3 regions of the Streptomyces sp. NPDC047000 genome follow, and region 1 is predicted to be linked to each of the others. Evidence: riboswitches for the same ligand, from Rfam matches in the RefSeq annotation. Region 1 holds a riboswitch; each other region holds the start of a gene.

Region 1 (10,377 bases):
TCGCCGCCCTTCACCGACTGGCTCTTGACCGTGTCGCCGAACAGCCCGAGCAGCCCGCGGTCCTCCTCGACCTTGAACCCGGCGTCCTCGAGCGCCTGCGTCGCGTCGTCGACGTTCTTCCCGGTCACGTCCGGCACCTCGACCATCACCGGGCCCTTGGAGACCGTCAGCGTCACCGTGTCGTCCTGGGCGGCCTGCGCGGCGCCCGCCGGGGTCTGCTCGGCGACCTGGCCCGCGTCGAACTCGGAGTTGACCTGTTCGGCCGCCACCTTCACCTTCAGGCCCGCGCCCGTCAGGTCCGCCTTCGCCCGGTCCAGGTCCTCGCCGGTGACGTCCGGCACGTCGATCGGCCTGCCCTTGCTGACGGTGAGCGCGATCGCGGAGCCCGCGTGCCGCTCGGTGCCCGCGGCGGGCACGGTGCCGGTCACGGAGCCGCGGGGCACGGTGTCGTCGAACTGCCGGGTGACCATGCCCGGCTCCAGCCCGCTCTTCTTCAGCAGGGCGCGCGCCTCGTCCAGCGGCCGGCCCGCGACATCGGGGACCTTCACCGTCTGCGGACCGTCCGAGACGACCAGGGTCACCGCGTCGTTGCTGCGGATACGGGCGCCGGAACCGGGGTCGCTGCTGATGACCGAGCCGCGCTGCACGGTGTCGCTGTAGGCGTGCTCGACCTTCTTCACGTCGAGCCCGGCGCTCTTCAGCCGTGCCTCGGCCTGCGCCTGCGTCTTCGCCAGCAGCGGCGGGACCCGCGTGAACTGCCCGGAGTTGATGTACCAGACACCGCCGCCCACCCCGAAGATCACGAGCAGCGCCACGACGACCGTGACCAGCCCGCGCCGGGACCGGGCCGACGGCTCGGGGCGGGGCGCGAGCGCCGGGCTCTCCAGCCGGCTGGTGCGGTTCAGCAGCGTCTGGGTGTCACCGTCGTCCCCGGTGAAACCCCGCTCGTCCTCGTTGACGGGCAGCGGGCGCGGCACGCTCAGCCCGTGCGCGATGACGCTCGTACGGTCGTCGGCGTTGTCGTGCGGCCCCGGCACCGCCCGCGGCGGGAGGGCGTCCAGCTGGGCGTCGGTCAGGGGGGCGCGCGCCTCGCGCGCCCGTGCGAGCAGCTCCACGGCGTCGTGCGGCCGGACGTCCGGGACGCGCGCGGTGGCGGTGGCGACCAGGTCGTCCAGCTCGAAGGGCAGCCCCGGCACGGCGGCCGAGGGCGGCGGCACGTCCTCGTGGAGGTGCTGGTAGAGCACCTGGGCGGGCGACTCCCCGGCGTGCGGCTTGGCGCCGGTCAGCATCTCGTAGAGGACGACGCCGCACGCGTACACGTCGACCCGCGGATTCGCCGTGCCGTGCTCGATCTGCTCCGGCGCGAGATACGACACCGTGCCGAGGACCGCGCCGGTGCTCTGGGTGACCGTGTCCACGGCCCGCACCAGCCCGAAGTCGGCGACCTTGACGCTCCCGTCGTCGCCTATCAGCACGTTCTCCGGTTTCATGTCGCGGTGCACGAACCCGGCGCGGTGCGCGGCCCCCAGCGCGGCCAGCACCGGCTCCAGGATGTCGAGCGCGGCCCGCGGCTGGAGCGCGCCCCGCTCGCGCAGCACGTCACGCAGGGTGCAGCCCGGCACGTACTCCATCGCCAGATAGACGTACGACCCGTCGGTGCCCTGGTCGAAGACCTGCACCACGTTGGGGTGCGCCAGCCGGGCCACCGACTTGGCCTCCCGGATGAACCGCTCGACGAAGGAACCGTCGGCGGCCAGCGTCGGGTGCATCACCTTGAGCGCGAGAACCCGGTCCAGACGGGTGTCCAGAGCCCGGTAGACCGTGGCCATCCCGCCCACCGCGATGCGCGCGTCCACGCGATACCGGCCATCGAGCACACGGCCGACCAAAGGGTCCTGAAGGGTCGTATCCACGCAGGCGAGTGTACGAGGCGTCCGCGACACCGCAGACGTTCCGGCCACCGCGGAACCGCTACTGCAGCGCACCTGTGACGCAAATCCCGGCCGGCGGCGGCCCCCACCCACCGGAAACCCGCCGGCGGTGAGCACCCGGCGGTGAGCACCCCGCCGCCGGGCGCGAACCGGCTCAGAACGCCGGCCGTTCGGGATCCAGCACCCCGATCCCCTCCGCGGGAGAACTCGCCAGCGCCAGATACCGCCGCGGCATCCGCCCCGCCAGCCGGGCCAGCCGTCCCGCCTCCACGGCGAGCCGCATCCCCGCGGCCATCCGCACCGGAGACCGCGCCCGGGTCACCGCCGACGCGAGCATGACCCCCGCACACCCCAGCTCCATCGCCAGCGCCGCGTCCGACGCCGTCCCCGCGCCCGCGTCGAGCAGCACCGGCACCCCCGCCCGCTCCACGATCAGCTCGAAGTTGTGCGGATTGCGGATCCCCAGCCCGGACCCGATGGGCGAACCCAGCGGCATCACGGCCGCGCACCCCACGTCCTCCAGCCGCCGCGCCAGCACCGGATCGTCATTGGTGTAGGGCAGCACCGTGAACCCGTCGTCGACCAGGGTCTCCGCCGCGTCCAGCAGCTCGACCGGATCGGGCAGCAGCGTGCGCTCGTCGGCGATCACCTCCAGCTTCACCAGATCCGTGCCGAGCGCCTCCCGTGCGAGACGGGCGGTGAGGACGGCCTCCCCGGCGGTGAAGCAGCCCGCGGTGTTGGGCAGCACCCGGATGCCGAGCCGGTCGAGCACCGACAGCACGGAGCCCCGTACGGACGGATCGACGCGCCGCATCGCCACGGTGGTCAGCTGGGTGCCGGACGCCACCAGGGCCCGCTCCAGCACCTCCAGGCTCGGCGCGCCGCCGGTGCCCATGATCAGACGGGACGTGAAGGACGTCCCGCCGAGGACGAGAGGATCGTCGGCCATCGGTCAGCCTCCCTGGACGGCGGTCAGGACTTCGACGCGGTCGCCGTCGCGTACGGCGGTCCGCGCCCACCGCGCGCGCGGGACGACGGTCTCGTTGAGCGCGGCGGCCACCCCGGACGGGGCGGCGGTCAGCTCCCGCACGACGGCGTCGAGCGCCGTCCCCGTCGGGAACCGCCGCACCTCACCGTTGACGGACACGGACACGGCGGCACGCCCGGCACTCATACGTTCCGCCCGGCACTTAGTCCGGCGCCCAGCCCGGCGCCGGGCCGGGCGTTCCGTCCGGCGTCCGGTTCGGCGTTCCGCTCCCCGCCCGGCTCCGTGATCCGCCCGGCGGCGGAACCGTCCGCCGAGAACCTCGACGCCGCGAACGGCCGGGCCTCCGGCGGAAGTTCCCCGGTGACCAGGGCATGCGCGAGCGCGTCCCCGGTGACCGGTGTCAGCAGCACGCCGTTGCGGTGGTGACCGGTGGCCAGCAGCAGACCGGGCAGCGCGGTCGGACCGAGCAGCGGCGCGTTGTCGGGGGTGCCGGGACGCAGCCCGGCCCGGGTCTCGGTCAGCGGCAACTCGGTGATTCCGGGCACGAGTTCATGCGCGTCGCGGAGCAACTCGTAGACCCCGCCCGCCGTCACGGTGGTGTCCCAGCCGAGGTCCTCGCTGGTCGCGCCGATCACCAGCTCGCCGTTCTCCCGGGGCACCAGGTACACCTGGCCGCCGCGCACCACCGCTCGCACGGTACGGCTCAGGAAGGGCGCGTACCGGGGCGGCACGGTCAGTCGCACCACCTGGCCCTTCACCGGCCGTACGGGCGGCACCACGGCCCCGGGCACCCCGGCGAGCCGCCCGCTGCGGCTGCCGGCGGCCAGCACCACCCGGTCCGCGCCCAGTTCACCGCCGTCCGCAGTGACCACGCCGGTGGCCCGGTCCCCGGTGACCCGCAGCCGCTCCGCCCACACCCGGTGGAAGACCACCCCGGCCCGCTCGCACGCGGCCAGCAGTGCCGTGGACAGCCGCCGCGGGTCGATCTGGTGGTCCCCGTCCACCCGCAGCCCGCCGCGCACCCCCGGCGCGAGCATCGGTTCCAGCCGCCGGCACTCCCGCCCGGACAGCCACTCCGTATCGAGCCCCGACTGCCGCTGCAACAGGTGCAGTTCGCGCAGCTGGGCGCGGTCGTCGGCGTCCAGGGCGACGGCCAGGGTGCCCGAGCGGCGGTAGCCGAGGCCGTGGCCGGTGAGTTCGGTCAGCTCGGCCGCGAAGTCCGGGTAGCGGCGCGCCGACTCCAGGTTCAGGGCGAGCAACGTCTGCTCCCCGGTGTGCAGTTCGGTGACCGGCGCCAGCATCCCGGCGGCCACCCGGGCGGCCCCGCCGCCGGGTGCCGGGTCCACCACGGCGGTGCCGAGCCCGCGTTGCGCGGCCCGCCAGGCCGTGACCAGGCCGATGATCCCGCCCCCGATGACGAGGACGTCCGACGTACATGAAGCGTGCGATGCGTGTGAGCGTGACGGCATGGGCGTCCAGCCCCTCCCTTCGCCGGCATGACCCGGATCAGGTTCGTACGGTCGGAGGCCGCCAGCCTCCCTCTCAGCCCGGTGCGTCCGGGCTCCCGCGAGTGCTTGTACGGTGGCCACCCTAGACCCTGCCGCCCGGACTGTCCCCGACCCCGGTGAAGGAGCCTCCCGCATGCCCCGTTCGCTCGACGGCCTCGTCCTCGCCCCGGTGGCGGACCAGGCCCCCGGCCAGGTGGGCACCCGTACCCGCTTCACCTACCACGAGCGGGACGGCGTGGTCTGGGCCGACTACACGGGCGGTGACGTGGTGCGCGGCCATCTGCTCGGCACCCGGGACGGCGACCGGCTGGACTTCCGGTACGTGCAGCTCGGGCGGGACGGAACCACCTCCTCGGGGCACTGTGTGTCCGAGGTCGCCGAGCTGCCCGACGGGCGGATCCGGCTGGCCGAGACCTGGGAGTGGGAGTCCCGGGAGGGCCACGGCACGAGCGTCGTCGAGGAAGTGGCGCGGGAACCCGCCTGACCCCGGCCGGGCATGTGCAGGACGTCACTGTCCGCAGCGGCCGACGGGCGCATCGTCATGGCTAAGGTGATCGTGTGAGCGTGCGGAGACAGGACGAGCGGACAGCCGGGCGGCCGGACGAGCGGCCGGACGGACCGACGGACTCACCTGCGGCGGAGGAGCCCGGCACGGGCGCCCGCCCGACGGGGCACGGCACGCCACCGGAGCGGCGCGTGGTCGTCGTCGGCGCGGGCATGGCCGGGGTGCAGACCGCGGTCGCACTGCGCGAACAGGGTTTCACCGGCACCGTGACGCTGATCGGCGCGGAACCCCACCGGCCCTACGACCGCCCCCCGCTCTCCAAGGCCGTGCTGCTCGGCAAGGCCGAGGACCCCGCCTTCGACATCGACTTCGACGCGCTCGGCATCGAACTGCGCCTCGGCCGCACGGCCCTGGGCGTCCGGCCCGCCGACCGCGAACTGGACACCGACGCGGGCCCGGTGCCCTACGACGTCCTCGTGCTCGCCACCGGCGCCGAACCGATTCGCCTCCCGGGCACGGACACCGTGCCCGGCGTGCATCTGCTGCGCACCCTGGACGACGCCGGGCGGCTGCGGCCGGTACTGGCGGCGCAGCGCGACGTGGTCGTCGTCGGCGCGGGCTGGATCGGCGCCGAGTTCGCCACGGCCGCCCGCGAGGCCGGCTGCGCGGTGACCGTCGTCGAGGCGGCCGACCGCCCGCTGGCCGGTGCGCTGCCCGCCGAGGTGGCCGCGCCGATGGCCGCCTGGTACGCCGACAGCGGGGCCGTGCTGCGCACCGGCGCGCGGGTGGCGGCCGTCGAGCCCGGCGCGGTCGTCCTGGACGACGGCACCCGGCTGCCCGCCGCGGCCGTCGTCGTCGGCATCGGCGCCCGCCCCGCCACCGGCTGGCTCGCGGACTCCGGCATCGCCCTCGGCGCGCACCGCGAGGTCCTCGCCGACGACCACCTGCGCACCTCCGTGCCCGACGTGTACGCGGTCGGCGACTGCGCCTCCTTCCCCTCCGCGCGCTACGGCGAGCGGCTCGTCGTCCACCACTGGGACAACGCCCTCCAGGGGCCGCGCACGGTCGCCGCGGACATCGTCGGCGAGGACCCGGCGGCCTACGACCCGGTGCCGTACTTCTGGTCCGAGCAGTTCGGCCGGTTCGTGCAGTACGCCGGACACCACGCGGCGGCCGACGGCACGGTGTGGCGCGGCGACCCGGACGGTCCCGCCTGGTCGGTCTGCTGGCTGCGGCAGGGCCGGCTGGTCGCCCTGCTCGCCGTCGGACGCCCGCGGGACCTCGCCCAGGGACGCCGACTGATCGAGGCGGGCCGCCGGATGGACCCGGAGGTCCTCGCCGACCCGTCCCGCCCGCTGAAGACCGCGACCCTCGCGTAGCGCCTCGCGCGGCGTCGTGCGAGGGGTCTCGCGGGGTGCGGCCGGGCGCGCGGTGGCCGGCCGTGCTACCCCGGCCGGACCGGCCCGGCTTCCGGCTGTCAGCGGCAGATGGCAATCTGGTGACTGTGACCGAGATTGACACGAAGACCGATGCTCTCGTCCCCGCCTGGCTCACCGTGCCCGACATCGCCGAACAGCTCGGCGTCGACGTGCTGCGCGTCCGGCAGCTGGTCAAGGAGGGCCAGCTCATCGCCGTACGCCGAGGTGAGAACCGCGCCCTGCACGTCCCCGCCGCCTTCATCGACGGCGACAAGATCGTCAAGGGTCTCACCGGAACCCTGACGCTGCTGAGGGACGACGGCTTCACGGACGAAGAGATGATCGAGTGGCTCTTCACCCCCGACCCCAGCCTGCCCGGCACCCCCGCGCAGGCACTCAGCGAGAACCGCGGCACGGAGGTGAAGCGCCGCGCCCAGGCGCTGGCCGTCTGACCCGCCGCCGGCGGCGGGTCGTCCCCCGCCCGTGACGGCCCGCCCCCGCCGCAGCGGCCCACGCCGCGCCGGCCGGTGCGGTGCGGTTCCGCCGTGGCGAGGCGTGCCGGGCCGTCCCGGCCCGTGCAAGCCGCGGTGGGACGGTCCGGCAGGCCCCGGGAGCGGGCCGCGCCGTGGCAGGGCGGCCGGTGCCCCGCCACCGGTACGACGCGCCTGCCGTCGTACGGCGGTCCGGGGCTGCCCTGGCCCGTGACCGCCGCCGAGGCCCGGCAGGTCCCCGGCACGTCCGCGCCGTGCCGGGAGGCAGGCCCGCGCCGCCCAGCGCACGGCGGACGACGCCTCCCCGCGCAGGACGGGCGCCCCGGCGGACCACAGGGCCGCCCGGTTCCACCGGCACGGCCCGCACCCGGCATCATCCGCACCAGACACCGCACCACCCGACACGGGGGACCCGCTCATGACCGCCAGCGCACGTACGCGGCTCGCCGACGCCCGGCTCTACCTCTGCACGGACGCCCGCCGCCGCCAGGGGGATCTCGCCGGGTTCCTGGACGCGGTCCTGGCCGGTGGCGTGGACATCGTGCAACTGCGCGACAAGGGCATGGAGGCGGCCGAGGAGCTGGACCGGCTGGAGGTCTTCGCCGACGCCTGCGCCCGGCACGGCAAGCTGCTCGCGGTCAACGACCGCGCCGACGTCGCCCACGCCGCCCGTTCCGCCGTGCTGCACCTCGGCCAGGGGGACCTGCCCGTCCCGGCGGCCCGCGCGATCCTCGGCCCGGACGTCCTGATCGGCCGCTCCACGCACAGCGAGGCGGAGGCCGCCGCGGCCGCCGCGCAGGACGGCGTGGACTACTTCTGCACCGGCCCCTGCTGGCCCACCCCCACCAAGCCGGGCCGTCCGGCGCCCGGCCTCGGCCTGGTCCGCCGCACGGCGGCGCTCGGCACCGCGCGCCCCTGGTTCGCCATCGGCGGCATCGGCCTCGGCAACCTCGACCAGGTGCTGGAGGCGGGCGCCCGCCGGGTCGTCGTCGTCCGGGCGATCACGGAGGCGGACGACCCGGGCGCGGCGGCGGCCGAGTTCGCGAAGCGGCTCCGTACGGCCTGAGCCCGCGACAGGCCCGCCCGGCTGTGTCCGGCCCTGTCCAAGGCGTGGACAACAAGGCGACAAAAAGGTCAAATCCTCAGTGTGCGGTTGGGTGACCCGCGACGCCTGGCTAACCTGCCGGTATGGCCCTCGGAACCCCCTCCACCAGGACTGATCGCGCACGCGTCGTGCGTGACATGCTCGCCGCCGGCAAGACGACGTACTCCTTCGAGTTCTACGCGCCGAAGACCCCCAAGGGTGAGCGGAACCTGTGGGACGCGCTGCGCAGGGTCGAGGCGGTGGCCCCGGACTTCGTCTCCGTGACCTACGGCGCCGGCGGTTCCACCCGGGCGACCACGGTCAAGGAGACCCAGCAGATCGTGGCCGACACCACGCTCACCCCGGTCGCCCATCTCACCGCCGTCGACCACTCCGTCGCCGAACTGCGCAACATCATCGGCCAGTACGCCGACGCCGGGATCCGCAACATGCTCGCGGTGCGCGGCGACCCGCCCGGCGACCCCATGGGCGCGTGGGTGCCGCACCCCGAGGGGCTGACCTACGCGGCCGAACTCGTCCGGCTCATCAAGGAGTCCGGCGACTTCTGCGTCGGCGTCGCCGCCTTCCCGGAACTGCACCCGCGATCCGCCGACGAGCAGTCCGACATCCGGCACTTCGTCGACAAATGCCGGGCGGGGGCCGACTACGCGATCACGCAGATGTTCTTCCGGCCCGAGTCCTATCTCCGGCTGCGTGACCAAGTCGACGCCGCCGGCTGCACGACCCCGGTGATCCCCGAGATCCTGCCCGTGACCAGCATCAAGATGCTGGAGCGGCTGCCGCAGCTCAGCAACGCGGCGTTCCCCGCGGACCTCCGGGAACGCATCCTCACAGCGAAGGACGATCCCGCCGCTGTACGCTCCATCGGTATCGAGTTCGCCACGGAGTTCTGCGCGCGGCTGCTGGCCGAGGGAGTGCCCGGACTGCACTTCATCACGCTGAACAACTCCACGGCGACCCTGGAAATCTACGAGAACCTGGGTCTGCACCACCCACCGCAGGCCTGGACCGGCCGCACGGGCGTACGCCACACTGCGTAGCGGCCACTGGGAGAGGGGCGTACATGGGCTGGACGGTCCTCTATATCGCGTTCGGCATCGTCGCGCTGTGGTTGCTCGGCGAGGTGCTGCTGCAGTACAAGGCGCGGCTGCGCTGGCGGCTGCTCGCCTTCGCCGGCTTCCTCGGCGTGGTCGTCGGTGTGCTGATGGCCTCGGTCGTCGTGATCGGGATCGGTGCCGCCGCGTTCGCCGTCGGCCAGACCTACGTCACCCTGTCGTTCCGGCGCGGCTTCGTCGCGGGCTGGGCGGTCAAGCGGCCCGAGGACGAGGCCGGGGACGGACCGGCCGGCGGCTTTGGTGCCGTTCCCGGCGTCGGCAGCAAGCGCCGCCGCGGCAAGAAGGACCGCCAGGAGGCCGTCCTGGAGGTCTCCGACCTGGAACCCGAGGAGAGCGGCTACGCCGAGGAGGCCGCCGCCTACCGCCGTGACGGCCTGGCGTACGGCCAGGAGGACGACGACCGCGACGACGTCTTCGCCCCCGGCCGTCCCCCCGCGCCCACGGCCGCCGAGGCGACCGCCGTTTATGAACCGCAGCCCATCCCGGACGACACCGGCAACTACGGCGTGTACGGCGACTCGGGAGCCGCCGGCTATCCGGGCGCGGCGCAGTCCGGGCAGCAGCCCGCCTCCCCGGACCAGGACTACGCCGCCGCGGCCCAGGGCACCGGCCAGAACTACGGCTACGACTACTCGGGATACGGCCAGCAGCAGTACGGCTACGACGCGAACGGCCAGCAGCAGTACGCCGGTTACTCCGACCCCTACGGCAACGGCGGCCAGGCGTACGACCCTTCCGGTGCCTCCTACGACGCGTACGGCCAGCAGCAGTACGGGCAGCAGCAGGGCTACGGCCAGGACCAGTACGGGACTTCCGGCACCGGTGGCAACGCCGAGACCCCGGCCGGCGGCGTCTGGGTCCCGCAGCAGCGCAACGACGAGTCCTACGGCGGCGCGCTCCCGCCCGAGCAGCCGTACCCCTACCAGCAGACCGGCGACGGCCAGCAGCAGACCGGCGGCTACGACGACCAGCAGTACCGCTTCTGATCACTGCGAGCCGCGGAACCCCGGTCCCTCCACGATCAGTCCGGCCACCAGCGCGCCCGACATCCCGGCATGGGCCAGCCCGCCGCCGGGATGGGACCAGCCGCCGACCGCGAACAGCCCCGGTACCGCCGTGCTGTTGGCCGGATGCAGCACCCCTCCGGGCGCGGCCAGCGAGGGCGGCGGCACCGCACCGCCCGCCGCCCCGGTCTCCCGCTCGGTGTGCACCGGTGTGCGCACCTCACGCCACAGCGTCCGCTCCCGCAGCCCCGGCACCGCCCGCTCGGCGGCGGCGGCCATCCGGTCCGCGAAGGCGTCCGCCGCGCCCGGCGC
Region 2 (10,377 bases), on a different contig from region 1:
CGCGATCCCCATCACGATCGGCGGCGCGGCGGCCAGTATGGCCATCTCCCTGCCCTCTGACCAGGCGGAACGGCTGCTGCCCGCGGCCCGCTGGCTACAGGCGGAACTGGAGCGGCTGATGGGTTCGCGCGCCCTCTTTATCAGTATCTGAAAACTTACTCCTTGTGATCTGATGCCTACGGTGAGCAAGATGCCCACAATGTGTGGGGGATCATTCCCGGCCAGTCGGTGTCATATGCGGGGTAGGCGATGGGCGAGTCCGTACAGGCAGAAGTCATGATGAGTTTCCTCGTCTCCGAGGAGCTCTCGTTCCGGATCCCGGTGGAGTTGCGCTACGAGACCTGTGATCCCTACGCCGTGCGGCTGACCTTTCATCTGCCCGGCGACGCCCCGGTGACCTGGACGTTCGCCCGGGAGCTGATGGTCGACGGAATCGGCGCACCGACCGGCGACGGCGATGTGCGCATCGCGCCCGCGGACGGGGAGTCGGCCGGCGAGGTGCTGATCCGGCTTCAGGTGGGCGGCGAACAGGCCCTGTTCCGCTCCGGGGCGGCGCCCCTGGTGGCTTTTCTGGACCGGACCGACCGGCTGGTGCCGATCGGCCAGGAGGGTGCCGGGGCCGACCTCGACGACCGTCTCGACGACGTGCTGGACAGGATCCTGACCGAGGAACAGAACGCGGGCTGAGGGCGGCCGGTGAGGCCCAGGGCGGTGCCGTAACGCTTCTTCAGGCGCCGTCCCCGTCCCGGTCCTCCAAGGGCCTCAGAAGCGCCCTTGAGGCGTTCTCAGCGCTTGCGGCGCCGTCCCCGTCCCCCGCGTGCGGGAGCCTGCGCCGGATCCGCGGGAGCCTGCTGCGGGCCGGGGCGGTCGGCGGCGACCACCAGGGCGGCGAGTGCCGTGGTGACCGGCACCGATGCGACGAGCCCGATCGAGCCGACCAGCGTCCGGACGATCTCCTCGGCGACGAGTTCGCTGTTGGCCACCGTGCCCACGCTGCTCTGCGCTATCGAGAACAGCAGCAGCAGGGGGAGCGCCGCGCCCGCGTAGGCGAGGACGAGGGTGTTGACCACGGAGGCGATGTGGTCGCGGCCGATGCGGATACCGGCGCGGTACAGCGCCCGCCGGCCCATCGACGGATTCGCCTCGTGCAGCTCCCACACGGCGGACGTCTGGGTGACCGTGACGTCGTCCAGGACGCCGAGCGAGCCGATGATGACACCGGCGAGCAGCAGACCGCTCATGTCGATCGACGGATACAGACCGTGGATCAGACCGGTGTTGTCGTCCGTGTTGCCGGTCAGTGCGGCCCAGCCGATGAACTGGGAGCCCAGGACGCCGATCAGGGTCAGGGAGACGAGGGTGCCGAGCACCGCCACCGAGGTACGGGCCGACAGACCGTGGCACAGGTAGAGGGCGATGAGCATGATGGCGCTCGCCCCGACCACCGCTACGACCAGCGGATCCGAGCCCTCCAGGATCGCCGGGAGGATGAAGAGGGTCAGCACCAGGAAGCTGACGGCCAGTGCGACCAGCGCCATGACACCGCGCATCCGGCCCACCACGACCACGGCGAGTGCGAAGACGGCGGCGAGCAGTCCCACGGGCAGTCTGCGGTTCACATCGGCGACCGAGTACTGCAGGTCTTTCGGCGCCGAGGGTTCGTAGGCGACCACGACCTTCTCGCCCTGGTGCAGTTGCCGCGACTGGTCGGGCTGCACGATCTCCGTGAAGGTCCTGCCCTTGTCGCTTCCGGTGTCGACCCGGATCGTCGCCTTCTTGCAGGTGCCGCCCTCCTTCTCCGCCCCGGCGGTGTTCCCGGTGCCGGCGGTGTCGCCTGTCGGCACCGAGCCCGAGGCGTTCACGGACTTGCAGCTCACGCCCACGACCTCGGTGACCGTCGCCTGGTGCGACTGCCGGTCGAAGCCGACACCGGTGCGTTTGTGCGCGGGGGCGTCACCGGGCCACAGCACGACGAGTCCCGCGACGACCGCCACGGTGAACGGGATCAGGACCGCCGCGATGACCTTGCGCAGCCGCTTGGAGACGGGCGCCGCCGGGCCATGGCTGTGGCTGTGCCCGTGGCCGCCTCGGAGGTCCGGCGGGGGACCGGGTCCGTCACCGGCGTGCGGCCCGGGCGGCGGCGGGTGTGGGGGCTGGTGCGTCGAGGTCACCGCCAGATCATCGCAAGAACGGCGGGCGCCCACTGTTCAGCGCGTCACATGTGCCGCTAGCGTGGAGGCACCTTTGCACACGCGGGAGCTCGGAGCACCGGGCTGAGAGGGCGCTGACCTCCGTCTTCGCGATGTTTCACGTGGAACGAGTGCTGTTTCACCGGGAAACACCGGACGACGGTGAACCGCTGCGCCGACCGCCGAACCTGTTACCGGGTAATGCCGGCGTAGGGAGTAGGTCTCATGACCAACAAGGACGTGCGCACGCCTGCCTCCGTCCAGGACGGGCGGTCCCCGGAGGCCGCGGGGTCCGTCGGCTGGCACAAGGCGTACCTCGAGGGTTCGCGCCCCGATGTGCGGGTGCCGGTCCGTCAGGTGCATCTCACCGACGGGCGGTCGGTCGCGCTGTACGACACCTCCGGCCCGTACACCGATCCGCTCGTCGGTACCGATGTCCGCAGGGGTCTGCCGCCGCTGAGGGAGAACTGGATCACCGCCCGCGGTGACACCGAGGAGTATCCGGGCAGGCCGGTGCGCCCGGAGGACGACGGCATCCGGCACACCTCGCCGCGGGGCGGCCTGCGCAATCTCGACGCGGTCTTCCCGGGACGGCCCCGGCAGCCGCGCCGCGGCCGGGACGGTACGGCGGTGACCCAGCTCGCCCATGCGCGACGGGGCGTGATCACGCCGGAGATGGAGTTCGCGGCACTGCGCGAGAACGTCTCTCCGGAGGTGGTCCGTGAGGAGATCGCGGCCGGCCGGGCCGTGCTGCCCGCCAACGTCAACCATCCGGAGAGCGAGCCGATGATCATCGGCAAGCGGTTCCTGGTGAAGGTCAACGCGAACATCGGCAACTCCGCGGTCACGTCCTCCATCGAGGAGGAGGTCGAGAAGATGACCTGGGCGACCCGCTGGGGCGCCGATACGGTCATGGACCTGTCCACCGGCCGCAACATCCACACCACGCGTGAGTGGGTGCTGCGCAACTCCCCCGTGCCCATCGGCACGGTTCCGCTCTACCAGGCGCTGGAGAAGACCGACGGGAGGGCGGAGGAGCTGACCTGGGAGATCTACCGGGACACCGTCGTGGAGCAGGCCGAGCAGGGCGTGGACTACATGACCGTCCACGCGGGTGTCCGGCTGGCGTACGTCCCCCTGACGGCGAACCGGAAGACCGGCATCGTCTCGCGCGGCGGCTCGATCATGGCGGCCTGGTGCCTGGCGCACCACAGGGAGTCGTTCCTGTACGAGCACTTCGAGGAGCTCTGCGAGATCCTGGCCGCCTACGACGTCACCTACTCGCTGGGTGACGGTCTGCGACCGGGCTCGATCGCCGATGCCAACGACGAGGCGCAGTTCGCGGAACTGCGCACGCTCGGGGAACTCAACCGGATCGCCAGGCGTTTCAACGTTCAGGCCATGATCGAGGGCCCGGGACATGTCCCGATGCACAAGATCAAGGAGAACATCGACCTTCAGCAGGAGATCTGCGATGAAGCTCCGTTCTATACGCTCGGCCCGCTGACGACGGACGTCGCTCCCGGGTACGACCACATCACCTCGGGCATCGGTGCCGCGATGATCGCCTGGTGGGGTACGGCGATGCTCTGCTACGTGACACCCAAGGAACATCTGGGCCTGCCGGACCGCGACGACGTCAAGACCGGTGTGATCACCTACAAGATCGCCGCGCACGCGGCCGACCTGGCCAAGGGGCACCCGGACGCGCAGACCTGGGACGACGCGTTGTCGGACGCCCGCTTCGAGTTCCGCTGGGAGGACCAGTTCAACCTGGCCGTCGATCCGGACACGGCACGGGAGTTCCACGACGCGACCCTGCCGGCGGAGCCGGCCAAGACGGCCCATTTCTGCTCCATGTGCGGGCCCAAGTTCTGCAGCATGAAGATCAGCCAGACCATCCGCCGTGAACACGGCGGCACTCGGGAGGAGATCGAGGAGGGCATGGCGAAGAAATCGGAGGAGTTCGCGGCCGCGGGCAACCGGGTCTATCTGCCCGTGACGGACTGACCTCGCGGGCCCGCCCCGGAGAAGGGGCCTGCCTCGCGAGGGGTCCCTGTGGCCGTCGGCGCCGGTTCGGCCGGTGTGCCGGCTCCCGGAGACACAAGCCGAGGGCTGCTCGGTCCGCGGGCCGAGGGCTACTCGGGCTGGTGCTCCGGTCCCCCGAAGTCCGGGCTGGTGAAGTCCGGGCTGGTGAAGCTCGGGCGGTGACCGGGGGCGGGTCCGTCGTCCGGGCTGGTGAAGTCCGGGCTCGTGAAGCTCGGGCGGTGGCCCGGGGAGGGTCCGTCGTCCGGGCTGCTGAATCCGGGGCTGTCGTAGCCGAGGCGCGGTATGCGGCTGGTCGGTGCCGGCGGGGTCGGGCGGGGCGGTGCGGCGGTCGCGCCGGGCCCGGTGACGGCTTCCTGAAGGAAGGGCAGTATGCCCCGTTCGAGCAGGGCCTCCCGCCAGGCGTCCCTGGCCTCGGCGACGTCCGCCGGCAGTTCGCCGTACGGTCCGTCGTCCAGGGCGGGGCGGTTGCGCACGGCCGTGAGCAGCAGTCCCGCACCGGCGACGAGGATCGCTGCCGCGGTCAGGGCGCCGAACACCCATCCGGTGGTGAGCATGGTCCGGGCGAACGCCGGCTGCGGGTCGAGCATCTTGAGGATGTAACCCACGAGCAGGAAGATCGCCGCGGCGGTTCCGGCGAGGACGGGAGTGAGGACGGCGGCGACGGCGACGGCGCCCGCGCCGGTCGTCTCCGCGACGCCCTCCATGGTGGTGGCGAGCCCCGTCGCGCCGTCCGGATCCAGGATGCCGGTGAGGTCGGCGGCCGACGGGGTGGACGGCGCCGGGTGGCGCAGTTCCTCGCGGACCTTCACATAGTGCTGGTACTCGGTCGCCGCGGCCGCCGCTATGAGCGCGGAGGCGTTGAGCGCCGCGGTGCGCAGCTGTTCCGTGTTCAGCCGCTGGGTGACAGCGGCCAGTTCCGGGTGCTGAGGTGCGGAGCGCAGCGCCTCGTCGAGGATCCGCTCGAACTCGACGCGGTCCTCGTTCAGCAGGTGCTGCGGAACGCTGTTCATGTGCATCCCCCGATGCTCCGTAGGGCTTGGGGCTCGCACGCTGACGAGCCGTCGGGCAGAAACGGAGGGGAGCCTGCTACGGATATTCCGATGGTAGAGCGGCGACGGCACGTGGTGACAGGGGGTTTGCCGAATTCGGCCCCCCTGTCCCCGGGCTCGCCGCCCGCGGTCGCCCGCCCGGTGAACGCTCAGTTCTCCGTGGGCAGTTGCTGGACCAGCAGTTTTCCGGCCATGGTCACCCCGCCGTCCATCGCGATGGCGAGGCCCTCGGCGTACACGTGTGGTCCTTCGACGACCGGGCCCGTTCCCTCCTCGCCGTCCTCGGAACCGACTTCACCGAGCAGATAGGGGATGGGGCTGTGCCCGTGAACGATGCGGGTGCCGCCGTACGTATCGAGCAGGGAGCGCACGGCGTCGGCGCCGCCCTCGTCGCGGAAGGAGAAGCGCTTGGTGAACTTGCGGAAGAGGTCCCAGACCTCGTCCGCGTCGTTACGGGTGAGGGTCTCGCGGATGGTGTCGTTGACGGCCTCGATCGAGTCGCCGTAGTCGAGGTAGGAGGTGGTGTCGGAGTGGACCAGCAGATAGCCGTCCTCCAGTTCCATGGCGTCCAGGCGTGCCATCCACTGGAGGTGGTGGTCCTGGAGGCGGTCCATGTCGGTCTTCTGGCCGCCGTTGAGGAGCCAGGCGGCCTGGAAGGTGGCGGTGCCCGCGCCGGAGTTGACGGGGGTGTCGCCGAACCGTTTGGCGCCGAGCAGCAGCAGCTCGTGGTTGCCCATGAGGGCCTTGCAGTAGCCGCCGGCGGCCGCGGCCTCCGCGGACAGCCGCATCACGAGGTCGATGACGCCGATGCCGTCAGGGCCCCGGTCGGTGAAGTCGCCGAGGAACCAGACGCGGGCGTTGTCCGCGCACCACCGGGCCTCGGCGTCGACGAGGCCCTGTTCCCGGAGCGCGGCGACCAGCTCGTCGAGATAGCCGTGCACATCGCCGACGACGTAGAGCGGGCCCGGACCGTCGGCGGGCCGTGCTGCCGCGAGCGCCGCCGGGTCGACGGTCACCTGGACCGTGTCACCGCGGTGGATGACGGGCAGGTCGCGTTGCGTCGGCGTGTAGTCCTCCGGATACTCCGCCGGCGGCTCGGGGAGCGGCCGGCCGGCCTCACCGGGGGCCGCTTCCTGGTCGTACGCTCCGGTCTCGTGGACGTATGCCGGTACCCGGAAGTCGCGCAACGTCGCCGTCCGCTCCACCTCGGGTCCCTGACCGGCCCCCTGAGTCATCAGACCCCTCCACCATCGCGCCGCATCTGCACCTCCTCGGACTGCCTGGTCGCAGCGGCCCGCGGTGTCGTGGGCCCATCATAGGAATGCGGATCGCGCCATGTGATGACCCAGGGGTGGTGAATCGGGACCGGACTCCGGTTCACAGCCGTTTTCGCCCCGATTGGGCAGGGGTTCGGCCCTCGGTGAGGGCCTGGTTCACCCCTGCTCGGGTGATCTCGGCGGGCTGACCGTCGTGCGTGGCGGTCGCCGCTGGGACGACGTGCGCACGATCAGCTCGGTCGGTATCACCTGTTCGACGGGATCGTCGGTCCCGGCCCCTTCGATGGCGTCGATCAGCAGTTGCACCACGGCGGTGCCGATACGGCGCGGCTTGAGGGACAGGGTGGTGACGGGCGGCTCGGTGTTGGCGTAGACGGTGGACTCGCTGCAGCACACGAGCAGCAGGTCCTCCGGGACGCGCAGTCCGTAGCGCCGGGCGGCGGCGAGGAGATCGGTGCCGTTGGGGTCGAACAGGCCGTAGACGGCGTCGGGCCGGTCGGGCCTGGCGAGCAGCCGGTCGGCGGCGACGGCGCCCGCACACGGGTCGTGCGCCGGGTAGGCCTCGTACACCGGCTCCTGGCCGACGCGTTCGCACCAGTGCAGATAGGCACTGGTCGACAGATGGGTGTAGGTGTCGGTGCTGGTCCCCGTGAGCAGGCCGATGCGGCGGGCACCGGACTCGGCCAGATGGTCGAGGATGCCGAGGACGGCGGCCTCGTGGTCGTTGTCGACCCAGGCGGTGACCGGGAGCGCGCCGGCGGGGCGGCCGTCGGAGACGACGGGTAAGCCCTGCCGGACCAGCTCGCTGACCACGGGGTCCTGGTCGGAGGGGTCGATGACGACCGTGCCGTCCAGGGCGACGTTGGACCACACGTCGTGGCGCGAGGTCGCGGGCAGGATCACCAGGGCGTAGCCGCGGGCGAGCGCGGCCGAGGTGGCGGCGCGCGCCATCTCGGCGAAGTACGCGAACTCGGTGAAGGTGAAAGGTTCATCCCCGTACGTGGTCACGGTCAGGCCGATGAGACCGGACTTGCCGGTACGGAGCGTGCGGGCCGCGGCCGACGGGCGGTAGCCCAGCCGTTCGGCGACCTCGCGGACGTGGCGGCGGGTGGCGTCCGGGAGCCTGCCCTTGCCGTTCAGGGCGTCGGATACGGTCGTGATGGAGACTCCGGCGGCGGCGGCCACGTCCCTGATGCCCGCCCGTCCCGGCCTGTTGCCTCGGCGTGAGGTTTCCGCGCGGCTCACCTGGTGCTTCCCTGCTGCTGTCATGGCGTGCCGATAGTAGGGCTCCTGCGGTGGGGTAGGGCGGACGCATATGCAGGCATCGACAGGCACGTTTCTGCAAGGTCAAAACATATCAACGGCCTTGGAAAGCAAGCCAGTTGCACGATCCCATGGTGGTACGTGCGGCATCGGAGCGGATGGGCCTGCCAAGTTCTTCATGTTTCGAAGAGGTCTCAACTCACCTGCACGAGCGATGCGCGCCACGGCGTGAGCCACCGGCGCGTAGATATATGTACGACGCGCCCCTGATTCGTGTGATTCCGTCCGGTGATGCCCCTGATTGCTCCCGTGCCGGAAGAGGTCCGGATTCCTGGCCGGAAAGCCATGCCGGGATCCGTGGCGCGGGTCGCTGAACGAGGTCGCCGGCCCCCGTTCGCAGGGGTGCCCCGTGCTCATAAGGTGAGAAGTATGGGAAGCCGGCGGCGCTGACGGGCCGCCGGTGGTCACGAGGAGGACTGCGGTGAGCGAGACGAGCCCCAAGCTACGAGCCGAGCTGGAGGGTATCCCCACCTACAAGCCGGGCAGGCCCGCCGCGGCGGGCGGCCCCGTGGCCTACAAGCTGTCCTCCAACGAGAACCCCTACCCCCCGCTGCCCGGCGTGATGGAGACCGTCACCGCGGCCGCGGCCTCTTTCAACCGTTACCCCGACATGGCCTGCACCGGACTGACGGCCGAGCTCGCCGAACGCTTCGCCGTCCCGCTCTCCCACCTCGCCACCGGCACCGGCTCGGTCGGCGTCGCCCAGCAACTGGTCCAGGCGACCAGCGGCCCCGGCGACGAGGTCGTCTACGCCTGGCGGTCCTTCGAGGCCTATCCGATCATCACGCAGATCTCCGGCGCCACCGCCGTGCAGGTGCCGCTGACGCCGGGTGATGTGCACGACCTGGACGCGATGGCCGACGCGATCACCGAGCGGACCCGGCTGGTCTTCGTCTGCAACCCCAACAACCCGACCGGCACGGTGGTCCGGCGGGCCGAGCTGGAGCGGTTCCTGGACCGGGTTCCCGGCGATGTGCTCGTCGTGCTGGACGAGGCGTACCGGGAGTTCATCCGTGACCCCGAGGTGCCCGACGGCGTCGAGCTGTACCGCGAGCGGCCGAACGTGTGCGTGCTGCGGACCTTCTCCAAGGCGTACGGCCTCGCCGGGCTCAGGGTCGGATTCGCGATCGCGCACGATCCGGTGGCCGCGGCGCTGCGCAAGACGGCGGTGCCGTTCGGGGTGAGCCAACTGGCCCAGGAGGCGGCGATCGCCTCGCTGCGCGCCGAGGACGAGCTGCTCGGCCGGGTCGGCTCGTTGGTGTGCGAGCGCACCCGGGTGGCCGAGGCGCTCGCCGCCCAGGGCTGGACCGTTCCGGAGAGCCAGGCCAACTTCGTGTGGTTGCGGCTGGGGGAGCGCACGGTCGCGTTCGCACAGGCCTGTGAGCAGGCGGGAGCCGTCGTACGGCCGTTCCCGGGCGACGGCGTGCGGGTGACCATCGGTGAGGCCGAGGGGAACGACATCTTCCTGAAGGCGGCGGAGGCGTTCCGCAGGGAGCTCTAGCCGGCAGGTCCGGGCCCGGCCCGGGGCTCCGGCCGGGCCCCGGCCGGGCTGCGGTGGTTTCCGGCCCGGTCGGTTCCCGGTCGGCTCGGTTTCCGGCCCGGCCGGCCTCCGGTGGTTTCCGGCTCGCTCGGCTTCCGGCCGTCTTGCGGCGGGGACTCCGGTCGGCTTCCGGTACGCCCGGACGGCGCCCGGTACCCCGCAGGCAAGGGGCCGGCCGGGAGTCCCGCACCGGCCCCGACCCGGGCCCCGCGCTCGGCTCGCGGGCCGTGATCTCCGGCCCGCACGGTCCCGGGCGCGGCCGTGCGCGGGTGAAGAAGATCACTCCGCCCGCTCACCGCGTGCCGACAAGGTGTCGGCCGATGAAATTCCCAGCTTGCGTGCCACACGTCCGGCCCGGCCATGGGCCGTAGGGGCCACCACGGCAGGGTCGTCGGGGGACGGTGTGCCTGAGTCCGCCGGTTCGCATCAGGGACCCCCGGCCCTCGAACATGTTCAAGACATGCTGCATAATCCTTGTGAATGTGAACGCGTTCACAAACGTGTCCCGGTTGCTCCCGTGATGTCCGATGCGTCCGGGGCAAACTGCCGCTTGTGACCACGGCGACATAAGGAGACTGACGACGTGGAATTGGCTTTGGCGCCGGAGACGCTGGCGCGATGGCAGTTCGGAATCACCACCGTCTACCACTTCTTGTTCGTCCCCCTCACGATCTCGCTGGCCTCCCTGGTGGCCGGCCTGCAGACCGCCTGGGTGCGAACGGACAAGGAGAAGTACCTCAGGGCCACCAAGTTCTGGGGCAAACTCTTTTTGATCAACGTCGCGATGGGTGTCGTCACCGGCATCGTGCAGGAGTTCCAGTTCGGTATGAACTGGTCCGACTACTCCCGCTTCGTCGGTGACATCTTCGGCGCGCCGCTCGCCTTCGAGGCCCTGATCGCCTTCTTCTTCGAGTCGACGTTCATCGGGCTGTGGATCTTCGGCTGGGACA
Region 3 (10,377 bases), on a different contig from region 1:
GCGTTGCTCAGCAGCCCGGCGAACTCGATCTGCCGGAAACAGGTGCCGTACGACACCCCGGTCGGCGCGGTCGTGGGCCGCGGGTCGGCGAAGACGACCTCGGCGGGCGGCGACGAGGCGTACGACACGACGAGCGGCCGGTCCGCCTCGGCCTTCCTGCCGCCCGCCGAGCCGGAGAACTCCTCGTTGTAGGCCTGGTCCCAGCCGTCGACCACCTTCACGCCGTTGGCCTTGAGCTTCTTCCAGTAGCCGCTCCAGTTCCCGTCGCCGTACCGGGCGGCGGTGGCGAGCAGGAAGCCGAGGCCGGGCGAGGAGGTGGCGGCGTTCTCGGTGACCAGGAGGTTCTTGTACTGCGGCTTGACGAGGTCGTCGAAGGACTGCGGCGGGGTCAGCCCGTGCTTGCTGAAGTACGCCTTGTCGTAGTTGACGCAGATGTCGCCGTAGTCGACGGGTGTGACGCGGTGCCTGCCCCCATCGAGCTGGTAGGCGGCGCCCACCGAGGCGAGGCCCTTGGCCCGGTAGGGCTGGAAGAGGCCGTTGCCGAGGGCGCGGGAGAGCAGGGTGTTGTCGACACCGAAGAGGACGTCGCCCTGCGGGTTGTCCTTGGTCAGGATCGCCTTGTTGACGGCCTGCCCGGCGTCGCCGCTCTCCAGGACCCTGACCGTGTATCCGGACTGCTTCTCGAAGTCCTTGAGGACGCTCTTGGAGACGGCCCACGAGTCGTGGCTGACGAGGGTCACGGTCTTGGACCCGGAGCCGGAGGAGCTCTTGGTGTCGGACGACGCGCACGCGGACAGCGTGGCCAGTGCCACGAGGCCGAACCCGGTCGCGGCGGCGACGAACGTCTTGTACTGCACTGGATTCCTCCTGGGGGTGACCAGGAAGAGACGCGGCCCTGCCCGGGCACCCGCGGAGGGTTCCGCCGGTGCCCGGGCAGGGCGCAACAGCTCGAGTGATGACCGAACTTCCTACCCAGAATGACCTGGGCGAGGTTCAGAGGGTCTGCGGACCGGTTGCCGCACTCTCAGCGCTGTGGCGCTCCCCTGTCGGAATATGAAGATGTGATCCTGCCGGCACGGGCTTGTGCCGACGGCCCAAGGTTACCGCTCGGTGGCCGCGAGCTGACCGCAGGCCCCGTCGATCTCCTGGCCGCGGGTGTCCCGGACGGTGACCGGCACCCCGTGCGCCGCGATCGCCGCCACGAACGCCTTCTCGTCCTCGGGCCGCGACGCGGTCCACTTCGAGCCGGGCGTCGGGTTGAGCGGGATCAGGTTGACGTGCACCGGCTTGCCCTTGAGGAGACGGCCGAGCCGGTCACCACGCCATGCCTGGTCGTTGATGTCCCGGATCAGGGCGTACTCGATGGACAGCCGGCGGCCGGACTTCTCGACGTACTCCCACCCGGCGTCGAGCACCTCACGCACCGAGTAGTGCGTGTTCAGCGGGACGAGCGTGTTGCGCAGCTCGTCGTCGGGGGCGTGCAGGGAGATCGCGAGGCGGCACTTGAAGCCCTCGCCGGCGAACCGGCGGATCGCGGGCACCAGCCCGACGGTCGAGACGGTGATGCCGCGCTGCGAGAGGCCGAGACCGTCCGGGGCGGGGTCGGTGAGCGCGCGGATGGCCCGCACCACCCGGTTGTAGTTGACCAGCGGCTCGCCCATGCCCATGAAGACGATGTTGCTCAGCCGCGCCGGGCCTCCGGGCACCTCGCCGTCGCGCAGGGCGCGCATGCCGTCGACGATCTGGTGCACGATCTCGGCGGCGGACAGGTTGCGGTCGAGGCCCGCCTGCCCGGTCGCGCAGAACGGGCAGTTCATCCCGCAGCCGGCCTGCGAGCTGATGCACATGGTCACCCGGTCCGGGTAGCGCATCAGCACCGACTCCACGAGGGTGCCGTCGAACAGCCGCCACAGCGTCTTGCGGGTGGTGCCCTGGTCGGTGGACACATGCCGCACGACCGTCATCAGGTCCGGGAACAGCGCCTCGCGCAGCTTGTCACGGCTCGCGGCGGGGATGTCGGTCCACTCCGCCGGGTCGTGCGCGTAGCGGGCGAAGTAGTGCTGCGCGAGCTGCTTGGCGCGGAACGGCTTCTCGCCGGCCTGGGCGACCGCGTCCTTGCGTTCGGCGGGCGTGAGGTCGGCGAGATGCCGCGGCGGGCGCGCGCCACGGGGGACGATGAGGGTGACTTCTCCGGGCTTGGGCATGGTGCTACCAGTGTCGCAGATCGATTCCGGTGCCCCTTCCCGCACCCGGACAGCCCCGCGCCACCCCGTTCCCGCCCCCACAACCCGCCCGCCGACACGTCCGACACCGGGTCCCGGACCGGGGCCGGCTGGGGGCCCGGCGGCGGGTCCCGGTCCCCGGCCGGGGCAGGGTCCGGGGGTCCACGTGCCGGACAGCGCCGGCGGCTATGCCGTGGTGTGTTCCAGGTGGTCCCTGAGGAGTTGTTCGTTGCGGGGCATCTCCCGGCGGACCTGGGAGCGGACCAGCAGCGGGACGAGGACCCTGCCGATGCCGTGGGCCTCGAAGTCGAGGTCCATCGTCATGTGCGTACGGCGGCCGTCGTCGAGCGGTGCGACCTCGCCGTGGAACACGCCCCGGACCGGGCCGTCGACACCGCGCATCGTCCAGGCGTGGCCCGGCTCGTACTCGATGCACTCCATGGTCATCGGGATCTCGCGGCGGCCCACGTACCGGACGACCCGGACCCTGGAGCCCACGCCGAAGGGTCGGTCGTCGAGCTTCTTCGCCGAGACGGCGCTGGCCTGCCACTCCGGCAGCCGGCCGGGGTCGATGACGTAGGACCAGACGTCCTCGGGACGGCGGTCCAGGTCGAGCTCGTCGTGGAAGGCGGACATGACGCCCTCCTCTCGGAATGCTCCCTTTTGAGGGCTTACTCCCGCATCGTCCCACTCGCCCGCCCCTCGGGCCATCCCCCGGGGCGGGCAAGCGCGTGACGGCGGCGGGAACCTCAGGAGGAACCGACGAAGGCCACCAGCAGCAGCCACACCACCGGCGCGGTCGGCAGCAGCGAGTCCAGCCGGTCCATGATGCCGCCGTGGCCCGGCAGCAGGGTGCCCATGTCCTTGATGCCCAGGTCCCGCTTGATCATCGACTCGCCGAGGTCACCCAGCGTGGCGCTGACCGCGACCGCGAGCCCCAGCAGCAGTCCCTGCCACCAGGCGCCGTCGTCGATGAGGAACTGCATGCACAGCGCGCCCACCGCCATCGAGAACGCCACGGCGCCGAACAGGCCCTCACGGGTCTTGCCGGGACTGATCCGCGGGGCGAGCTTGTGCGTGCCGAAGCGCCAGCCGACGGCGTACGCACCGGTGTCGCTGACCACGGTCAGCAGCAGGAAAACCAGCACCCGCCACGCGCCGTCGTCCGCCTTGAGCATCATCGCGACGAACGTGGCCAGGAAGGGGACGTAGAACGCCGCGAAGACGCCCGCCGTCACATCCTTGAGATAGCCCTCCGGCGGCTGCGCCATCCGCCAGACCAGGACCGCGAGCGCGGTGAACGCCATCGCCACCCAGGCGCCCTGCGCCCCGCGCACATAGCCGGCGACGACCATCGCGGCGCCGCCCGCCGCGAGGGGTATCAGGGGCGCCCTGATCTCCTTGCGCTCCCGCAGCCGGCTGGTCAGCTCCCACAGGCCCACCACGACGGCGACGGCGACCACGCCGACGAAGACGGCCTTCACCACGAACAGGGACGCCACGATCACGACACCGAGGCCGACACCGACGCCTATGGCCGCGCCGAGGTTGCGGCCCGCGCTCTTCTTCTGCGGTGCGGGCGCCGGCTGCGGGGCGTCGTGCATGGGCTCCGGATTCTGCTCGGCTCGGAACGGGCGGCCGCTCGGCCGAGCGGCCGCCCGTCCGTCGTCCTGGCCCCCGCCGAACGCGGGTACGCCGGACACGCTGGGTACGACGGGCATGGGGCGGGTCTGCTGCGCCTCAGGCGCATCGTACGCGGGAGCCGCCGGGACGGCCCCCGGGACCGGCCCGTGCGCGGTGCCCGGGACCGGTCCTTGCGCGGACGGCCCCCAGTATCCGGCCTGTGGCGCCGCCCGCCAGGAAGAGTCGCTCATCAGACTTCGAGGAGTTCCGATTCCTTGTGCTTGAGGAGCTCGTCCACCTGGGCGACGTACTTCGCCGTGAGGTCGTCGAGCTCCTTCTCCGCGCGGCGGCCCTCGTCCTCGCCGACCTCGCCGTCCTTGATCAGCTTGTCGATCGCGTCCTTGGCCTTGCGGCGCACCGAGCGGATGGAGACGCGGGCGTCCTCCGCCTTGTGCTTGGCGACCTTGATGTAGTCGCGGCGGCGCTCCTCGGTGAGCTCGGGGAACACCACCCGGATGATATTGCCGTCGTTGCTCGGGTTGACGCCCAGGTCGGAGTCGCGGATCGCCTGTTCGATGTTGCGCAGCGCGGTCTTGTCGAACGGGGTCACCACGGCCATGCGCGGCTCGGGCACGGAGAACGAGGCCAGCTGGTTGATCGGGGTCGGCGCGCCGTAGTAGTCGGCCACGATCTTGTTGAACATCGCCGGGTGCGCACGGCCGGTGCGGATCGCGGCGAAGTCCTCCTTGGCGACCACGACGGCCTTCTCCATCTTCTCCTCGGCCTCGAGGAGGGTCTCTTCGATCACCACTTGCTCCTGCGTGTCTTGAGTGAGGCCCGGCTGCGTTCCCCGGTGGGGGCGGCGGCCGGCTGCGTCGCGTCTGCTTCCTGCACGGTTCCCGACCGCCAGGACATTGTCCATCCCACGGCCACGGTCCGTGGCCGACCGGTCAGTCCCGGCTGCCCTGGTCACCCACGAGCGTGCCGATCTTCTCACCCTTGACGGCCCGTGCGATATTCCCGGCCGTCAGCATCTCGAACACGACGATCGGCAGCCTGTTGTCGCGGCACAGCGTGATGGCCGTGGCGTCGGCGACCTTGAGGTCGCGCGTGATGACCTCGCCATAGCCGAGGGCGTCGAACTTGACGGCGTCCGGGTTGGTCTTGGGGTCGGAGTCGTAGACCCCGTCCACGCCGTTCTTGCCCATCAGCAGCGCCTCGGCGTCGATCTCCAGGGCACGCTGGGCGGCCGTGGTGTCGGTGGAGAAGTACGGCATGCCCATACCGGCGCCGAAGATCACCACACGGCCCTTCTCCATGTGACGCACGGCACGCAGCGGGATGTACGGCTCGGCCACCTGGCCCATGGTGATGGCGGTCTGCACCCGGGACTGGATGCCCTCCTTCTCCAGGAAGTCCTGGAGGGCGAGGCAGTTCATGACCGTGCCGAGCATGCCCATGTAGTCCGAACGGGCCCGGTCCATGCCGCGCTGCTGGAGCTCGGCACCGCGGAAGAAGTTGCCGCCGCCGATGACGACCGAGATCTGCGCGCCGTCACGGACGACCGCCGCGATCTCGCGGGCGATGGCGTGCACCACGTCGGGATCGACACCCAGACCCCCGCCGCCGGAGAAGGCCTCGCCGGACAGCTTCAGCAGAAACCGGCCGCGTACTTTGCCGTCGTCACTCTTCTGGGCCTTGGTGGTGGTCATCGGGATCCCGCCTCTGCTACGTCGTGCACATACAAAGAAGGCCATTGCCGGTGGGTCGCTTCTCGCTGCCCGTGCTCGGCAATGGCCTCCTCGTCAGATCTGCTGTCGTCCGTCACGCATGTGACGGCGTACCCGGACGGCTGCTTCCGACCCTATCGGGACGGCGCGCCGCTCGCGGTACGGACTCAGATGCCGACCTTGATGCGCGAGAAGCGCTTCAGGGTGACACCGGCCTCGTCCAGGACCTTCTGGACGGACTTCTTGTTGTCGAGCGCGTACGGCTGACCGAGCAGCGTCGCGTCCTTGAAGAACCCGTTGAGACGGCCTTCGACGATCTTGGGGAGCGCGGCCTCGGGCTTGCCCTCGGCGCGGGTGGTCTCCTCGGCGATACGGCGCTCGGACTCGACGACGTCGGCCGGCACGTCCTCCTTGGAGAGGTACTTCGGCGCGAAGGCGGCGATGTGCTGGGCGATGCCCTTGGCGACGTCGGCGTTCGGCTTGTCGAGCTCCACGAGGACACCGATCTGCGGGGGCAGGTCGGGCATCGTGCGGTGCATGTACGCGGTCACGAAACCGTCGGCGAAGGCCGCGAAGCGGTCCAGGACGATCTTCTCGCCGAGGTTGGCGTTGGCCTCGTCGACGTACGCCTGCACGGTCTTGCCGGACTCGATCTCGGAGGCGAGCAGCGCCTCGATGTCGGCCGGGGCGGTCTTGGCGACGTGCTCGGCGATGGCGCGGGCCACGGCCTGGAACTTGTCGCCCTTGGCGACGAAGTCCGTCTCGCACTTCAGCTCGACCAGGACACCGGAGGAGTTGTCGTCGGCGATGATGGAGACCACGGCGCCGTTCTCGGCGGAGCGGCCCTCACGCTTGGCGACGCCCTTCTGGCCCTTGATGCGCAGCGCCTCTACGGCCTTCTCGACGTTGCCCTCGGCCTCGTCGAGCGCCTTCTTGCAGTCCATCATGCCGGCGCCGGTGAGCTCGCGGAGCTTCTTGACGTCGGCGGCGGTGTAGTTCGCCATGAGTCTTGAGTCTTTCTCGAGGTCTGGAAGATCGAAGATCAGGGGATCCGCGCTCCGGGGTGTCCGGTGCCGCCGACCCGTCGCTGACCTACGGGTGGACGGCGGGGGCGGAGTTCATGTCACCGCCCCCGCCGTCACCCGGACGGATCAGGCCTGCTCGCCCTCGGCGGCCGGAGCGTCCTCGGCGGGAGCCTCGGCGGCCGGGGCCTCCGCGGCGGGCGTCTCGGCGGCCGGAGCGTCCTCGGCCGGAGCCTCGGCAGCGGCGGCCTCGGCGACCGGGGCCTCGTCCTTCTTCTCGGCCTTCTCGCCCTCGAGCAGGTCGCGCTCCCACTCGGCGAGCGGCTCGCCCGCGGCCTTCTCGCCCTTGTCACCGGTGGCGACGCCGGAACGGGAGATGAGGCCCTCGGCGACGGCGTCGGCGATCACACGGGTGAGCAGGGTGACGGAGCGGATCGCGTCGTCGTTGCCCGGGATCTTGTAGTCGACCTCGTCGGGGTCGCAGTTGGTGTCGAGGATGGCGACGACCGGGATGTTGAGCTTCCGGGCCTCACCGACCGCGATGTGCTCCTTCTTGGTGTCCACGATCCAGACGGCGCTGGGCACCTTCTGCATCTCGCGGATACCGCCGAGGGTCTTCTCCAGCTTGGCCTTCTCGCGGGAGAGGACCAGCAGCTCCTTCTTGGTCAGACCGGAGGCCGCGACGTCCTCGAAGTCGATCTGCTCCAGCTCCTTGAGGCGCTGCAGACGCTTGTAGACGGTCGAGAAGTTGGTGAGCATGCCGCCCAGCCAGCGCTGGTTGACGTAGGGCATGCCGACGCGGGTGGCCTGCTCGGCGATGGCCTCCTGCGCCTGCTTCTTCGTGCCGACGAACATGACCGTGCCGCCGTGGGCGACGGTCTCCTTGACGAACTCGTAGGCGCGGTCGATGTACGACAGCGACTGGAGCAGGTCGATGATGTAGATGCCGTTGCGCTCCGTGAAGATGAAGCGCTTCATCTTCGGGTTCCAGCGACGGGTCTGGTGACCGAAGTGGACGCCGCTCTCCAGCAGCTCCCGCATCGTGACGACGGCCATGGCCGTATCTCCTAGGGTTTCTCGGTTGTACCGCGGAATCCGGACGGCTCCCGCGCCTGACGCCCGCGTGCGCCGTTGCCACAGAGGACCGAGGGGCGCTGGCACGGAGGATCGGACCACTGCCGACCGCTTCGTACCGGGGCGTGCGAAGTCGACCCGATCGCCCGGGTCGCCATAAGAAGTGTACGGGAACGGCGGGGCACCGGCTGACGGCACCGTCCACAACCGGCCGGTGGTCCACAGTTCCGGCCATGATCGACCGGGGCCGCGGGACGCTGTCCGTCATGCGAACGACGCTCCTCCTGCCCCCGGCCCTGCTCCTCCTCACGGCGGCGCTCCCGGCGGCCTCGGCGGCGGCCCCGGCCGCCCCCGCACCCCCGCCGCCACGGGCCTCCCGCGCCGTCTGGCCCCTGGCGGGCCGGCCCGTCGTCCTGCGCGGCTGGCAGCCCCCGGCGACCCCCTACGGCCCCGGCCACCGCGGCGTCGACCTCGCGGCCCCGCCCGGCACACCGGTCCGCGCCGTGGCACCCGCCCGGGTGACCTTCGCCGGCCGCGTGGCCGGAACCGGCGTGGTGACCCTGACCCTCACGGGCACCGGGAGCCCGCCCCTGCGCACGACGTACGAACCGGTACGGCCTTCCGTACGGCAGGGCGAGCAGGTCACGACGGGCCGGCCGGTGGGCACCCTGGAGCCCCCTTCCGAGCCGCCGCACTGCCCCACGTCCTGCCTCCACTGGGGCCTCCTGCGCGCGAGCACCTATCTGAACCCGCTGCCCCTGCTGCGCCCCGGCCCGCCGAGACTCCTGCCGGTCCCGGGCGTCCCCCTGCCGTGACCCGGCCGGGCGAGGCAGGAACAGGACCGGCGGCGGTCCCGCCCGACGACGGGCGAGAGCCACGGCGCCGGGGCGGGAGGGACCGGGGCAGCGTCCGGCCCGGGCCGGACGGAAGCGGGCCCCGGACCGGGAGCAGGCCGGGGTCCGGACCGGGCCTGCCCGGACAGCGCCGAGACCGAATCCAGGTCACCGCCCCGGACAGGACCGGAAGGGGACGGGACGGGACGGAACAGAGCACGACCCTGTCCCGGGCCGGGACCCGCGCCGGAGACAGGCCAGGACCCCGGACCGCACCGGGCCAGGGCCCGGCAGTCACAGCGGGCAGCGGGTCAGTCTCTGACGCCTCGCAGGGCCATCGCGACCGCCGCGTCCCGGATGGCCGCGGAGTCCTCCGTCGCGGCCAGCTCCAGGCGGGCCGCCGCGTCGACCACGCCCTGGAGGAGCATCGCCCCCGTCCGCGGGCTCCCGTGCCCCAGGTCGGCGAGCGCCTGCACGATCATCGTGACGAGGTCGTGATGCGCGGTACGGATCTTCTCGCGCGCGGCGTCGTCCAGTTCGCTCTGGGAGATCGCCACGACCGCGCGGTGCCGCTGGTCGCCGACCAGTTCCAGCTGCTTGCGGACGTACGCCTCGACCTTGGTCTCCGGCCCGTCCGCCGACTCCATGGCGGACTCGACCTCCGCCGCCCACACCGGGAAGTCGACCTCGCACAGCTCCTGGACCACCGCGGCCCGGGACCGGAAATACTCGTAGACGGACGAGCGCGCCAGGCCCGTCCGCTCGGCGAGAGCGGGGAAGGTCAGCGCCTCCGTCCCGCCCTCGGACAGCAGGGAACGGGCCGCGTCCAGCAGGGCGGCTCGCTGCATCGACCGGTGCTCGGCCACGGAGGCCGCTCTAATCCTTGGCACGTCAACACTGTACGGACCCCACCGCCCCCGACGGGACCCTCAGCGCCCGCTCACCTGCCGAAGCCCGCCAGCTTGGCCCGCAGCTGGAGCACCGACTTGGTGTGGATCTGACTGACCCGGCTCTCGGTCACACCCAGCACATTGCCGATCTCGGCGAGGGTGAGGCCCTCGTAGTAGTACAGCGTGACGACGGTCTTCTCCCGGTCCGGCAGCGCGTTGATCGCCCGGGCCAGGAAGCGGCGCAGCTCCCGGTCCTCGGCCACCTCCACCGGGTTGTCGGCGGCGGTGTCCTCCAGGGTGTCCATGAGACTGAGCCGGTCGCCGCCGTCACCGCCCACATGCAGCAGTTCCTCCAGCGCCACCACGTTGGCCAGCGACAGCTGACTGAAGACGGCGTGCAGCTCGTCGATCCCGATACCCAGCTCACCGGCCACCTCGGCCTCGCTCGGCGTGCGCCGCAGCCGTGCCTCCAGCGTCGCGTACGCCCGCTCCACGTTCCGCGCCTTCTGCCGCACCGAACGCGGGATCCAGTCCAGGGCACGCAGCTCGTCGATCATCGCACCGCGGATCCGGGTGATCGCGTACGTCTCGAACTTGATCTCCCGGTCGATGTCGAACTTCTCGATCGCGTCGATCAGCCCGAACACCCCGGAGGACACGAAGTCGGCCTGCTCCACGTTCGGCGGCAGACCCACGCTCACCCGGCCCGCCACGTACTTCACCAGCGGCGAGTAGTGGAGGATCAGCTGCTCCCGCAGCCGCTCGTCCCCCGTCGCCTTGTACGACCGCCACAGCTCGTCGAGCGTGGAGGGGGCGGGCGGCCGCACGCCGCCACCGTCACGGGCGGCTGGGGGGAGAGCCGCCCGGTCGGATCCGGAGGTGTGCTGGGGCATTCGTCGCCTTGCGCCGTCGGGTGTCGAAATCTGCCGGTCTCTGCCGGAACCTCGTGAGCGTAGCGTGACTGGAGTGTCGCGGTACGCGAA

Evidence for each region. A riboswitch is a leader RNA that binds a small molecule or an ion and turns the genes downstream of it on or off. The one in region 1 is predicted to bind thiamine pyrophosphate.
Region 2: another riboswitch for thiamine pyrophosphate. It lies ahead of thiC (phosphomethylpyrimidine synthase ThiC); the one in region 1 lies ahead of thiO (glycine oxidase ThiO).
Region 3: another riboswitch for thiamine pyrophosphate. It lies ahead of ABZ862_RS16925 (thiamine ABC transporter substrate-binding protein); the one in region 1 lies ahead of thiO (glycine oxidase ThiO).

Annotation. Positions count from the first base shown of each region.
Region 1 covers NZ_JBEYWE010000004.1:70,428-80,804, forward strand. The annotation lists gene pknB (Stk1 family PASTA domain-containing Ser/Thr kinase) at 1-1,913, opposite strand, end outside; gene ABZ862_RS09095 (thiazole synthase) at 2,086-2,880, opposite strand; gene thiS (sulfur carrier protein ThiS) at 2,884-3,105, opposite strand; gene thiO (glycine oxidase ThiO) at 3,102-4,388, opposite strand; TPP riboswitch at 4,386-4,497, opposite strand; gene ABZ862_RS09110 (hypothetical protein) at 4,561-4,911, shown strand; gene ABZ862_RS09115 (FAD-dependent oxidoreductase) at 5,145-6,311, shown strand; gene ABZ862_RS09120 (Rv2175c family DNA-binding protein) at 6,437-6,802, shown strand; gene thiE (thiamine phosphate synthase) at 7,260-7,907, shown strand; gene metF (methylenetetrahydrofolate reductase [NAD(P)H]) at 8,030-8,986, shown strand; gene ABZ862_RS09135 (hypothetical protein) at 9,010-10,047, shown strand; gene ABZ862_RS09140 (NAD(P)/FAD-dependent oxidoreductase) at 10,048-10,377, opposite strand, start outside.
Region 2 covers NZ_JBEYWE010000016.1:41,754-52,130, forward strand. The annotation lists gene ABZ862_RS23865 (helix-turn-helix domain-containing protein) at 1-151, shown strand, start outside; gene ABZ862_RS23870 (SsgA family sporulation/cell division regulator) at 250-687, shown strand; gene ABZ862_RS23875 (YibE/F family protein) at 786-2,171, opposite strand; TPP riboswitch at 2,243-2,422, shown strand; gene thiC (phosphomethylpyrimidine synthase ThiC) at 2,415-4,199, shown strand; gene ABZ862_RS23885 (hypothetical protein) at 4,328-5,254, opposite strand; gene ABZ862_RS23890 (metallophosphoesterase) at 5,437-6,522, opposite strand; gene ABZ862_RS23895 (LacI family DNA-binding transcriptional regulator) at 6,721-7,833, opposite strand; gene hisC (histidinol-phosphate transaminase) at 8,309-9,388, shown strand; gene ABZ862_RS23905 (cytochrome ubiquinol oxidase subunit I) at 10,011-10,377, shown strand, end outside.
Region 3 covers NZ_JBEYWE010000009.1:112,974-123,350, forward strand. The annotation lists gene ABZ862_RS16925 (thiamine ABC transporter substrate-binding protein) at 1-857, opposite strand, end outside; TPP riboswitch at 948-1,055, opposite strand; gene rlmN (23S rRNA (adenine(2503)-C(2))-methyltransferase RlmN) at 1,101-2,204, opposite strand; gene ABZ862_RS16935 (SRPBCC family protein) at 2,409-2,858, opposite strand; gene ABZ862_RS16940 (phosphatidate cytidylyltransferase) at 2,972-4,096, opposite strand; gene frr (ribosome recycling factor) at 4,096-4,653, opposite strand; gene pyrH (UMP kinase) at 4,796-5,557, opposite strand; gene tsf (translation elongation factor Ts) at 5,743-6,579, opposite strand; gene rpsB (30S ribosomal protein S2) at 6,727-7,653, opposite strand; gene ABZ862_RS16965 (M23 family metallopeptidase) at 7,938-8,486, shown strand; gene ABZ862_RS16970 (helix-turn-helix domain-containing protein) at 8,816-9,370, opposite strand; gene whiG (RNA polymerase sigma factor WhiG) at 9,445-10,287, opposite strand.